DNA from 2 places in the Cytobacillus mangrovibacter genome. Region 1 is predicted to be linked to the other one. Evidence: riboswitches for the same ligand, from Rfam matches in the RefSeq annotation. Region 1 holds a riboswitch; the other holds the start of a gene.
What was found. A riboswitch is a leader RNA that binds a small molecule or an ion and turns the genes downstream of it on or off. The one in region 1 is predicted to bind S-adenosylmethionine.

Region 1 (5,887 bases):
TTTCGTTTTAGGTTAAGCTAAAATAAAATGGCAAATGGATGAGAAAGGAGATGAACGAAAGTTGGAGCAAATCATACATAAGGAAAGATTTCCATCGCCGAATCCCAGCATTGAGTTATCAATCGTTACATATTACTCTGGTGATTTAAAAGTGAAAGGACTATTAGCTGAACCAAAAGATAATGAAAGTTATGACGGTTTTCTTTACTTGCGTGGAGGAATCAAAAATGTGGGCAAGGTTAGGCCAGGCCGGATTGTGCAGTTTGCATCAGAGGGGTTTATCGTGTTTGCACCCTTTTATAGAGGGAACCAAGGGGGAGAAGGACATGAGGACTTTGCAGGAGAGGATCGAGAGGATGCTTATTCTGCTTTTAAGCTTCTTCAAACCCATTCGCGGGTCAAGGACATTCATGTTTTTGGCTTTTCCAGAGGAGGGGTGATGGCGTTATTAACAGCTATTCATTATCCAGAGACAAAATCTGTTGTCACATGGGGGGGAGTCAGTGATATGTCTCTTACTTATGTTGAAAGATTAGATTTACGGAGAATGATGAAGCGAGTAATTGGGGGAACACCAACGAAATTTCCAGAGCGGTATGAATATCGAACACCACTTTATGAAATAGAAAAGCTTCAAGCCCCAGTATTAATTATCCACGGAGAAAAGGATGAAAATGTTTCAGTTGAGCATGCCTATCGGCTTGAAAAGAGATTAAATACACTAAATCGAAAGATAGAAAGCTGGTACTTCCAAGATTACACTCATTATTTTCCGCCTGTGGTTAACAGGAAGATTGTACAAGATTTAACGAAATGGATGAAAAGACAATAAAAAGGAATGGCCATTATGGACCATTCCTTTAATCGGGGATGAAGCTTAATTTTAAACAACGATATTATGAGTTATATTAAGCGGTGGGGCCGCCTTTTTCTTCTATTTCGGCTGGGACGTTCGCAAATTTCTTGAAGTTTGCACGGAATTTAGCAGCTAATTCCTTTGCTTTTTCTTCATAAGCTTCTTGATTTTCCCAAGTTTTGTTTGGCTGAAGTACTTCATCAGGTACTCCAGGTACATGTAAAGGAATTTCAAGACCGAAAATTTCATCTTTAATTGTCTCTACATTGTTTAATTCACCTTCAAGTGCAGATTGAACCATTGCACGAGTGTATGGAAGCTTCATACGGTTTCCTACACCATATTCGCCGCCAGTCCATCCAGTATTTACTAGATATACTTTCGCGTTATGCTCATCAATTTTCTTTCCAAGCATTTCTGCATATTCTGTTGCAGCACGAGGTAAGAATGGTGAACCGAAGCATGTTGAGAATGTTGCTTCTGGTGAAGTCACACCGCGCTCAGTTCCTGCAAGCTTAGATGTATAGCCGCTTAAGAAATGGTACATGGCTTGTTCTTTTGTTAATTTAGAGATTGGAGGCAGAACGCCAAAAGCGTCAGCTGTTAAGAAAACTATTGTATTCGGGTGCCCAGCAATACTCGGATCAACAATATTATCTATTGCTTGTAGAGGGTAAGCTGCACGTGTGTTTTCAGTTAATGTATTATCATCATAGTCAGCAATACGGCTATCTTTATTGATCACAACATTTTCTAGTACAGCACCAAAACGAATAGCATCGAAAATTTGTGGCTCTTTTTCGCGTGTTAAGTTAATACATTTCGCATAGCAGCCGCCTTCGATATTAAATACGCCGTTTGGAGACCAGCCATGCTCATCATCACCAATTAAACGACGATTTGGATCAGCTGATAAGGTTGTTTTGCCTGTTCCAGAAAGACCGAAGAATAAAGCAACATCACCTTCTAAGCCGACGTTTGCTGAACAATGCATCGGTAGAATGCCGTTTTCAGGCAGTAAATAATTCATAATGGAGAAAATTGATTTCTTAATTTCTCCAGCATATTCAGTACCGCCGATTAAAACCGTACGCTTCTCAAATGAAATAATAATAAATGTTTCAGTAAGAGTCCCGTCCACAGCAGGATTTGCTTTAAAGTTCGGTGCAGAAATAACAGTAAACTCTGCATGATGATCTAATAAGTCTTCATCTGTAGGTCGGATGAAAAGCTGGTGAGCAAACAAGTTATGCCAAGCATACTCATTAATAACTTGAATAGGCAATCGGTGTTTTTTATCAGCACCTGCAAAACCTTTAAATACAAATACTTCATCTTTTTCTTGTAGATAGTTTAATACTTTATCATATAAATTAGAGAAGACTTCCTCAGAAATTGGCTGATTCACATTACCCCAGTCAACTGTATGAATAGTAGACGCTTCTTTCACAATGTACTTATCCTTAGGAGAACGACCTGTATATTTACCAGTAGTAGCAGCAACAGCACCGGTTGATGTAAGGGATCCTTCGTTTCGATTTAAAACCTTTTCAACAAGTTGAGGAACTGATAACTGAATTTGAATATTATTGCCGTTAAGTAACTCGGTTAATTTATTTGGGATACTAACAGAATTCATCTGATGAATACCTTCCTTTATCCAGTATTATTTTTTTGAAAGTGATTACATCTCTTGATTAGTATAACACATTGAGATAATTAGTCTATACTATTGAAGGAATTAATCTTTAAAAATTGCAATTGTCACAATTGGGACAAGCCGCTTTCGCAGATTAAATATTTCCTTCTTATTATATATTCTCAATCGATTTGTTAAACTGATTAGTTGAACAAGGATGATTTATTTGATAACTCTTGAATTGTACGATGGAATGTGTAAGTAATGCAAGAAAACTTAGTATAAGTTAGAAAAGAAATCAATAATTTTATTCATATATTTATTGACGTTAATCATTCTATACGTTATGATTTTACCTTGAACGGATACTCTCTTATCCCGAGCTGGCGGAGGGACAGGCCCAATGAAGCCCAGCAACCTGTTAAAGTTTTTTTTGACAAAGGTGCTAACCTGACGCAAGGACGAAGGTGCCTTGAACGATAAGAGTGAAAGGCGCGAATCGATTTGCTTTCAACCTTTTCACATATGGAAGGGTTTTTTTTGTGCAAATTGGGTGGACGGCTTTTGGAATGCATTTTTAATGTGAGTTTTTCTAGTGCTGTATTTAAATGGTTTAGGGCATGATAATAAAAACTCCATGTTTATTTCATACTACTTAGGGAATGAGTTCCGTATCAATTAGATTGCTTTGGATGAAGTAATCTTGCCCATTATATATATAAGGAGGAATTCAGATGTCAAAAAAAGCTCGTTTGTTTACTTCTGAATCAGTTACTGAAGGACATCCGGATAAAATTTGTGATCAAATTTCTGATGCAATTTTGGATGCTATTTTAGAAAAAGATGCGAATGCTCGTGTTGCGGCGGAAACGTCAGTAACAACAGGTCTCGTTTTAGTTGCTGGTGAAATTACTACTTCTACATATGTAGATATTCCAAAGATTGTACGTGAAACGGTGAAAGAGATTGGCTACACGCGTGCTAAATACGGTTTCGATGCGGAAACTTGTGCAGTATTAACATCTATAGATGAGCAATCTGCTGATATTGCAATGGGTGTTGACCAAGCGCTTGAAGCACGTGAGGGAAAAATGAGTGATGAAGAAATCGAAGCGATCGGTGCGGGAGACCAAGGTTTAATGTTTGGTTATGCTTGTAACGAAACAAAAGAGCTTATGCCATTACCGATTTCATTAGCACATAAATTATCTCGCCGTTTGGCTGAAGTACGTAAAGAAGATATCCTTCCTTACCTGCGTCCAGATGGAAAAACACAAGTAACAGTTGAGTATGATGAAAATGATAAGCCGGTTCGTATCGACACGATCGTTATTTCTACTCAACATCACCCAGAAATTAGCCTTGAGCAAATTCAGCGCAATCTGAAGGAACATGTTATTAATCCTGTTGTTCCGAAAGAGTTGATTGATGAAAATACAAAGTATTTCATTAACCCAACAGGTCGTTTCGTTATTGGTGGACCTCAAGGGGATGCTGGTCTAACTGGCCGTAAGATTATTGTTGATACGTACGGTGGATATGCTCGCCATGGCGGTGGTGCATTCTCTGGTAAGGATCCTACAAAAGTAGACCGTTCTGCTGCTTATGCTGCACGTTATGTGGCTAAGAATATTGTTGCAGCCGAGTTAGCTGAGAAAGTAGAAGTACAGCTTGCTTATGCAATCGGTGTGGCACAGCCTGTTTCAATTTCTGTTGATACATTCGGTACTGGAAAAGTAAGTGAAGACGTATTGGTTGAACTTGTTCGCAAGCATTTTGACCTTCGTCCAGCTGGAATTATCAATATGCTTAACCTTCGCCGCCCAATTTACAAGCAAACAGCTGCTTACGGACATTTTGGACGTACAGATGTGGATCTTCCTTGGGAACGTACAGATAAAGCAGAAGTATTACGTGCAGAGGCACTGAACTAATAGTACAGCGTAAAAAAGGAGTTGCATGTTTATCATGCAGCTCCTTTCTTTGGTTAAAAGGGAATAATTATGTTTATCTTGGGAAATTTAATACAATATCTTCCTTTTACTTTTGAACTGATTTATAATATTGTCCTTTTTCTGCATACTCTCTGCTAATTCGTTCCATCTCTTCAATGTCTTCTGGGGTTAGTGCACGGACTACTTTTGCAGGTCTGCCAAATGCAAGTGTAAACGGAGGGATTTTTTTCCCCCGGGGAATAAGGCTGCCTGCACCGATAAATGCTCCTTCTCCAATTTCTGCTTCATCAAGAATAATCGAGCCCATGCCAATAAGCGCTTTTTTACGAATAATGCAGCTATGTAGAATGACCTGGTGGCCAATCGTGACTTCGTCTTCAAGAATTAATGGATTATTGGGGCTTTGATGAAGAACAGAATTATCCTGGATATTGACCTTTTTTCCGATAATAGTTGGTGCAATATCCCCTCTTATTACAGTATTAAACCACACACTGGATTCTTCCCCAATTTCTACATCTCCTGTAATCGTGGTAAAATCAGCAATAAAGGCTGAATCAGCAATCCTTGGAAATTTATCTTTATATGGATAGATCATTTGTAATGCTCCTTATTTAAGTAGTGTAAATACATTCTAACATACGAGTATGGAAAGGGTGTACAGATGATTTTAACGGTACAAATGGAGTAATAAGTGTGATGAAATTCTGTTTCTAAGCTATAATTTATATAAAATGGAGATTGCGCTTCAACATAAGGTTTAGGGGGAAGAACGATGTGGAAATGGGAAGCTGAAGGAGAGGCTAAAGGAGTCATTGTGATGGTGCATGGTGCAATGGAGCATCATCGCCGCTATGGGTGGCTTATAGAAAAATGGCGATTATCAGGTTTTCATGTCATTATGGGGGATCTTCCAGGCCAAGGGATGACAACAAGATCGCGCAGAGGTCATATTGATTCATTTGATGAGTATCTTATTGAGGTGAAAGAATGGGTTCAAGCAGCCTATCAATTTCATTTACCTGTTTTTCTTTTAGGACATAGTATGGGTGGCTTGATTTCGATTCGATTGCTTCAGGAAGAAAGCTTGGAATTAGCAGGAGTGATTCTTTCTTCACCATGTCTTGGATTGATCAAAAAGCCTTCAAAAATAATCGATATTCTTTCACTTGGATTAAATGTAATTGTCCCTAGCCTTCGAATGGATTCAGGGATAACAGTCGAGATGGCAACTAGTAATCAAGATGTTCGAAATGCGGATGCAAATGATACATTATATGTAAAGAAAGTATCTGTCAGATGGTATCGTGAACTAATGGATGCAATGAAGCTTGGATTTGAAAAGCTTAATAAAATACAAGATGTTCCGCTGCTTGTGATGCAAGGAGGGGAAGATTTGATTGTTAATAAAAAAACAGTAACAGAATGGTTCAATCT
Region 2 (5,887 bases), on a different contig from region 1:
AAATGAGTGAAAAGCAAAAGAACTATCGATTTGAAACACTTGGCGTACATGGAGGGCTACAGGCTGATCCTTTAACAGGTGCGAGAGCTGTACCTATTTACCAAAATAATGCATACCAATTCAAGAATACTGAACATGCCGCTAATCTTTTTGGTTTAAAGGAAGCAGGCTATATTTATACTAGAATCCACAATCCAACAGTGACTGTTTTTGAGGACAGAGTAGCTTTATTAGAAGGCGGGGTTGGTGCATTAGCAGTTGCCAGCGGAATGGCTGCGATTACTTTAGCCATTCTAAATCTTGCACAATCAGGCGATGAAATTGTTGCTGCTTCTAATCTGTATGGAGGAACCTATAATCTGTTTGCAGTAACACTCCCTAAATATGGGATTCATGTAACGTTTGTAGATCCAGAGAATCCGGAAAATTTCCGTGCGGCCATTACAGAGAAAACAAAAGCTGTGTTTGCGGAAACGATTGGGAATCCGAGCTTAAAGGTGCTAGATATTGAAAAAGTTGCAGACATCGCCCATGAAAATGGAATTCCGCTGCTAATCGATAATACATTTGCTACACCTTATCTTTGCAGACCGATTGAACATGGTGCAGATATTGTCATCCACTCGGCAACGAAATGGCTGTTAGGCAATGGGACGACAATGGGGGGAATCATTGTAGACGGTGGGAAATTCGATTGGAATTCTCCTAAATTCCCTGGATTTACAGAGCCAGATTCAAGTTACCATGATCTCGTATATAGCGAGGCTCTAGGCCCTGTCGCCTATATTACGAAAGCTAGAGTCCAGCTTTTAAGAGATTTAGGACCTGCTTTAAGTCCTCAAAATGCATTCCAATTTACACTTGGATTAGAAACACTACATGTAAGAATGAAAGAGCATGTAGCCAATACAAAAAAAATTATCAAGTATCTGGAAGCCCATCCTGCCATTCATTGGATTCTCTATCCAGGGAATGAGAATCATCCGGATAAACCATTGGTTGATAAGTATTTATCTAAAGGGGCTGGTTCTGTCGTCGTCTTTGGGATTGCTGGAGGAAGAGTGGCTGGGGCGAAGCTAATTAATAATCTTGAGCTTTGGGCACATGTTGCAAATGTAGGAGATGCCAAGAGTTTGATTATTCATCCTGCTAGTACAACACATCAGCAGTTAGATGCAGAAGGATTAAAGTCTGCTGGTGTACCTGAAGACTTGATTCGGATTTCGGTTGGAATTGAGAATGCAGAGGATCTAATTGATGACTTAGAACAAGCCATTGAAGCAGCGACTGGAATTACTTCTCTTACAGCCAATGCTTAAATCAAGCTGTTTGATTGAAGTAAATATACTATTCTTAAAAATACTAAAATATTAACTTTTTTCCGTTGACACCCTTATTATTTCCGTGATACGATATCTAGCGTAGACAAATTACTTAATTAATTTAAAGTGTTAATTGAATATAGATGTTAAGCTCTTATCAAGAGAGGTGGAGGGAAGTGCCCTTTGAAGCCCGGCAACCGTCATGAAAATGAAATGGTGCCAATTCACACAAAGCGATGTTTGCTTTGGGAGATGAGAGAAAGGACAATAATTAATTTATGCCTTTCTGCTCATGTCAGAAGGGCATTTTCTGTTTTCTTTGAATGTTAAGTGCTTAGAGGCAAATACTGAATAGGTACTGTCTATTTTAAAAGTCTTCTAAATTGATATGGAAAATCGGATTTAAAGAGGGTGCAACATGACGATGATCTCAATAAAAAATATCCAAAAGATTTATCCTTCCAAACAAGGTCAAGTAAAAGCAGTTGATGATGTTAATATCGAAATTAATGATGGCGAAATTTTTGGTGTCATTGGTTACAGTGGAGCAGGGAAAAGTACATTAATTCGAATGTTGAATGGTCTTGAAATACCAACCGAAGGAACAGTAGTTGTTGCAAATAATGAAGTGTCTAAAATAAAAGGCAGCCAGTTAAGAAAGGCTCGCCAAGAAATTAGCATGATCTTTCAGCACTTCAATTTACTTTGGTCAAGGACTGTTAGACAAAATATCTCATTTCCGCTTGAGATTGCAGGTGTGTCAAAAAGAGAAAGAGCTAAACGAGTAGATGAATTAATCAAGCTTGTTGGTCTTGATGGAAGAGAGGATGCCTATCCATCACAGCTCAGTGGTGGGCAGAAGCAACGGGTTGGGATTGCTCGAGCACTAGCTAATAATCCAAAAGTATTATTATGTGATGAAGCAACATCCGCTTTAGACCCACAAACTACGGACTCGATTCTCGATTTACTTGTAGATATTAATGATCGTTTAGGATTGACGATTGTGTTAATTACACACGAAATGCATGTGATTCGAAAAATCTGCCATCGTGTTGCTGTGATGGAAGAAGGTAGAGTAGTTGAACTTGGACCAGTTCTAGAAGTATTTAAAAATCCACAAGAATTAATCACAAAACGTTTCGTACAGCAAGTCACTGAACCTGAGGAAACTAGAGAAACAATTGAACACTTGCTTGACTTATATCCTCATGGTCGTGTCGTGCAATTAGGCTTTGTTGGAGAGTCAGCAGAACAGCCGCTTATTACGAATATTATTCGGAATTTTCAGGTGACGGTTAATATTCTTCAAGGAAAAATATCGCAAACTCAAAATGGTTCTTATGGCACATTATTCATTCATCTTGATGGTGAGACAGAAGAGCTAGATAAAGCGATGAAATTTATCCATTCCCAGCAAGTTGGAGTGGAGGTGATCTCAAATGCTTAATGAATGGTTTCCAAATGTGAACTGGGAGAAAATGTGGGATGCTACGGTTGAGACCCTTTATATGACAAGTATTTCAGTAATAGCTACTTTTATCCTTGGTGCAGTAATGGGATTATTACTTTTCCTAACATCTAAAGGGAATATATGGGAGAATGGAATAATTAATAAAATCATTGGGGCGTTCGTTAATATTTTCAGATCGATTCCCTTCATTATATTAATCGTTCTCCTTATCCCATTTACGACATTTTTAATGGGCACAATGATTGGGGAAAATGCGGCACTCCCAGCTTTAATTATTGGCGCTGCTCCTTTTTATGCTCGAATGGTTGAAATCGGGTTAAGAGAAATTGATAAAGGTGTCATTGAAGCGGCTAAATCAATGGGGGCAAAAACAAGCACAATCATCTGGAAAGTTCTCTTACCGGAATCAATGCCTGCTCTTGTATCAGGTATTACTGTAACCGCGATCGCGTTAGTAGGCTATACAGCGATGGCTGGTGTTATTGGTGCAGGGGGTCTTGGGAATCTTGCCTTTCTTGAAGGCTTCCAAAGAAGCAGAGACGATGTTACCTTAATGGCTACAATTATTATTCTTGTCATTGTATTTATCATTCAATTTATTGGTGATTTCATAACAACAAAATTAGATAAACGATAAGGAGAGGTCAAAAATGAAAAAATTATTACCATTTGTATTCGCATTAGCAATTACTCTTTTCCTTGCTGCATGTGGAACATCAGACGAAAAAGGCAGTGAAAATGGTGCGGCAAGTGAAGGAAATGAAAGTGGAGAATCTTCTAAACTAACAGTAGGTGCTTCAAATGTTCCGCATGCTGAAATTCTTGAAGAAGCTAAACCAATTTTAGCTGAAAAAGGAATTGAATTAGAAATCGTTACATTCCAAGATTACATCCTTCCGAACAAAGCATTAGAATCAAAAGAATTGGATGCAAACTATTTCCAACATATTCCTTACCTTGAGCTTCAAATTGAAGAAAATGGTTATGACTTTGTTAATGCTGGTGGAATTCATATTGAACCAATGGCTGTATACTCGAAAGAATATGATTCAATTGCTGATCTTCCAGAAGGTGCACATATTATCTTAAGCAACTCAGTAGCTGAGCATGGACGTATTTTATCCATTTTAGAAAAAGAAGGCTTAATTAAGTTAAAAGACGGTATTGATAAAACAAAAGCAACACTTGAAGATGTCGTTGAAAATCCAAAGAATGTCGATTTTGATGCAAACTATGAGCCAAAACTTTTAACACAAATTTTCAATAATAATGAAGGCGATGTAGTAGTTATTAACTCGAACTATGCAATCGATGCGGGTCTTAATCCGATTGAAGATTCAATTGCCATTGAGGCGAATGAATCACCATATGCGAATATCATTACTGTTCGTAAAGGGGACGAAACAAAAGATTCAATTAAGACACTTGTGGAAGTTCTTCGTTCGAAAGAAATTCAAGATTTCATCCTTGAAAAATACAAAGGTGCAGTTGTACCTGTATCTGAATAATTTAAATAGAAAAAGCAGGCTCCTAATGGTGTCTGCTTTTTCTATTTGGAGGAATCTGCACTAATTATAAGAATGACGTGAATGAAAGCGTTTTACCCACGATATTTCAATTTTCTGCATTTAATTTCTGCGAATTTCGTCATTGTATGACGGCTGTGACGGTGGTAAAATTTGAACGTGAAATAAAATCGCACTGACGAAAGGATTGGTTTTTATTAACCAGCTACAGTTGAATTACACAAGCGATATGGAAAAAGCAATGCATGGAGCGCATGGTGTTGGATATGAAACTTATTGCAGAAAACATGACGTTCGAATGGAAGTCGAAAAAAGACGTCAAGAAGAATATGTCAAATGTCAGCAAATGGTTGCTACCCTAGAGAAAAAAATCCATTCCTAGTCTTAAAACAATATATTAATGAAGAAAGTGGGGAAATCAGCTTATCTAAACTGATTTCTCTTTTTTTTATAAGTAAGCTCGTTTTTAAAAGATTGTTACTTTTGAATAACATGTATGAAAAACTATTTACAAAAAAAATTGGTTGATTGGAGCGGAAGGTGCGAGACTCCTGCGGGAAGTGTGGGACAGGTGAGACCCCGCAGGAGCGGATGCTCCGAGGAGGCTCACCGCCCACCCCGCGGAAAGCGAGTACCTGGAGCGCAAATCAACCTCTACCAACTACGTCCTCAATAGTAACAATATTTGCGAAAACAGCTTTCTCTATACAAGTATGTTTAATTTAACTACATAAAAGAAATTATTGTGGTAAGAATAATTAAGTAAATGATTATGAAGATATAACAATATCGGTCAGTAAAAAAGTGTGATTTTCATACACTAATTGAAATATGCATAAAAGTTTTGTTAATGGTCTGAAAGAGTTGCTAACAGATTTCATTTGTTATAAGATTGTAATGAGAATAAAGTGAGAATAGAGGATTGCGGTTATTGCCGTAATATAAAATCTTCTTTTATTGATGGAGGTATAGTAATGGCAGGATCTAAATTAACTATTAATGATCTTCATGTTTCAATTGAAGACAAAGAAATATTAAAAGGTGTAAACCTTGAAATAAAAGGTGGAGAAATCCATGCAATCATGGGGCCAAACGGAACAGGAAAGTCAACGCTTTCATCTGCAATCATGGGCCACCCAAAATATGAAGTAACAAGCGGAAGCGTTACATTAGATGGAGCAGATGTGCTGGAAATGGAAGTTGATGAGCGTGCACGTGCAGGCCTCTTCCTTGCTATGCAATATCCAAGTGAAATTACTGGTGTAACAAATGCTGACTTCTTACGTTCAGCAATCAATAGCCGTCTTGAAGAAGGAAATGAAATTTCATTAATGAAATTCATCCGTCAAATGGATAAAAAGATGGATTTCCTTGAAATGGATCAAGATATGGCACAGCGCTATTTAAATGAAGGATTCTCAGGCGGAGAGAAGAAGCGTAATGAAATTCTTCAGCTAATGATGATCGAACCGAAGATTGCCATTTTGGATGAAATCGATTCTGGTCTCGATATTGATGCATTAAAGGTTGTTTCAAAAGGGATTAATGAAATGCGCGGAGAAGAC

Region 2: another riboswitch for S-adenosylmethionine. It lies ahead of ACFYKT_RS09940 (methionine ABC transporter ATP-binding protein); the one in region 1 lies ahead of metK (methionine adenosyltransferase).

The regions. Positions count from the first base shown of each region.
Region 1 covers NZ_JBIACJ010000011.1:37,528-43,414, forward strand. The annotation lists gene ACFYKT_RS17800 (alpha/beta hydrolase family protein) at 62-832, shown strand; gene pckA (phosphoenolpyruvate carboxykinase (ATP)) at 909-2,495, opposite strand; SAM riboswitch class I at 2,866-2,981, shown strand; gene metK (methionine adenosyltransferase) at 3,230-4,429, shown strand; gene ACFYKT_RS17815 (gamma carbonic anhydrase) at 4,536-5,048, opposite strand; gene ACFYKT_RS17820 (alpha/beta hydrolase) at 5,226-5,887, shown strand, end outside.
Region 2 covers NZ_JBIACJ010000004.1:286,788-292,674, forward strand. The annotation lists gene ACFYKT_RS09935 (O-acetylhomoserine aminocarboxypropyltransferase/cysteine synthase family protein) at 3-1,319, shown strand; SAM riboswitch class I at 1,474-1,581, shown strand; gene ACFYKT_RS09940 (methionine ABC transporter ATP-binding protein) at 1,747-2,772, shown strand; gene ACFYKT_RS09945 (methionine ABC transporter permease) at 2,765-3,433, shown strand; gene ACFYKT_RS09950 (MetQ/NlpA family ABC transporter substrate-binding protein) at 3,447-4,304, shown strand; gene sufC (Fe-S cluster assembly ATPase SufC) at 5,297-5,887, shown strand, end outside.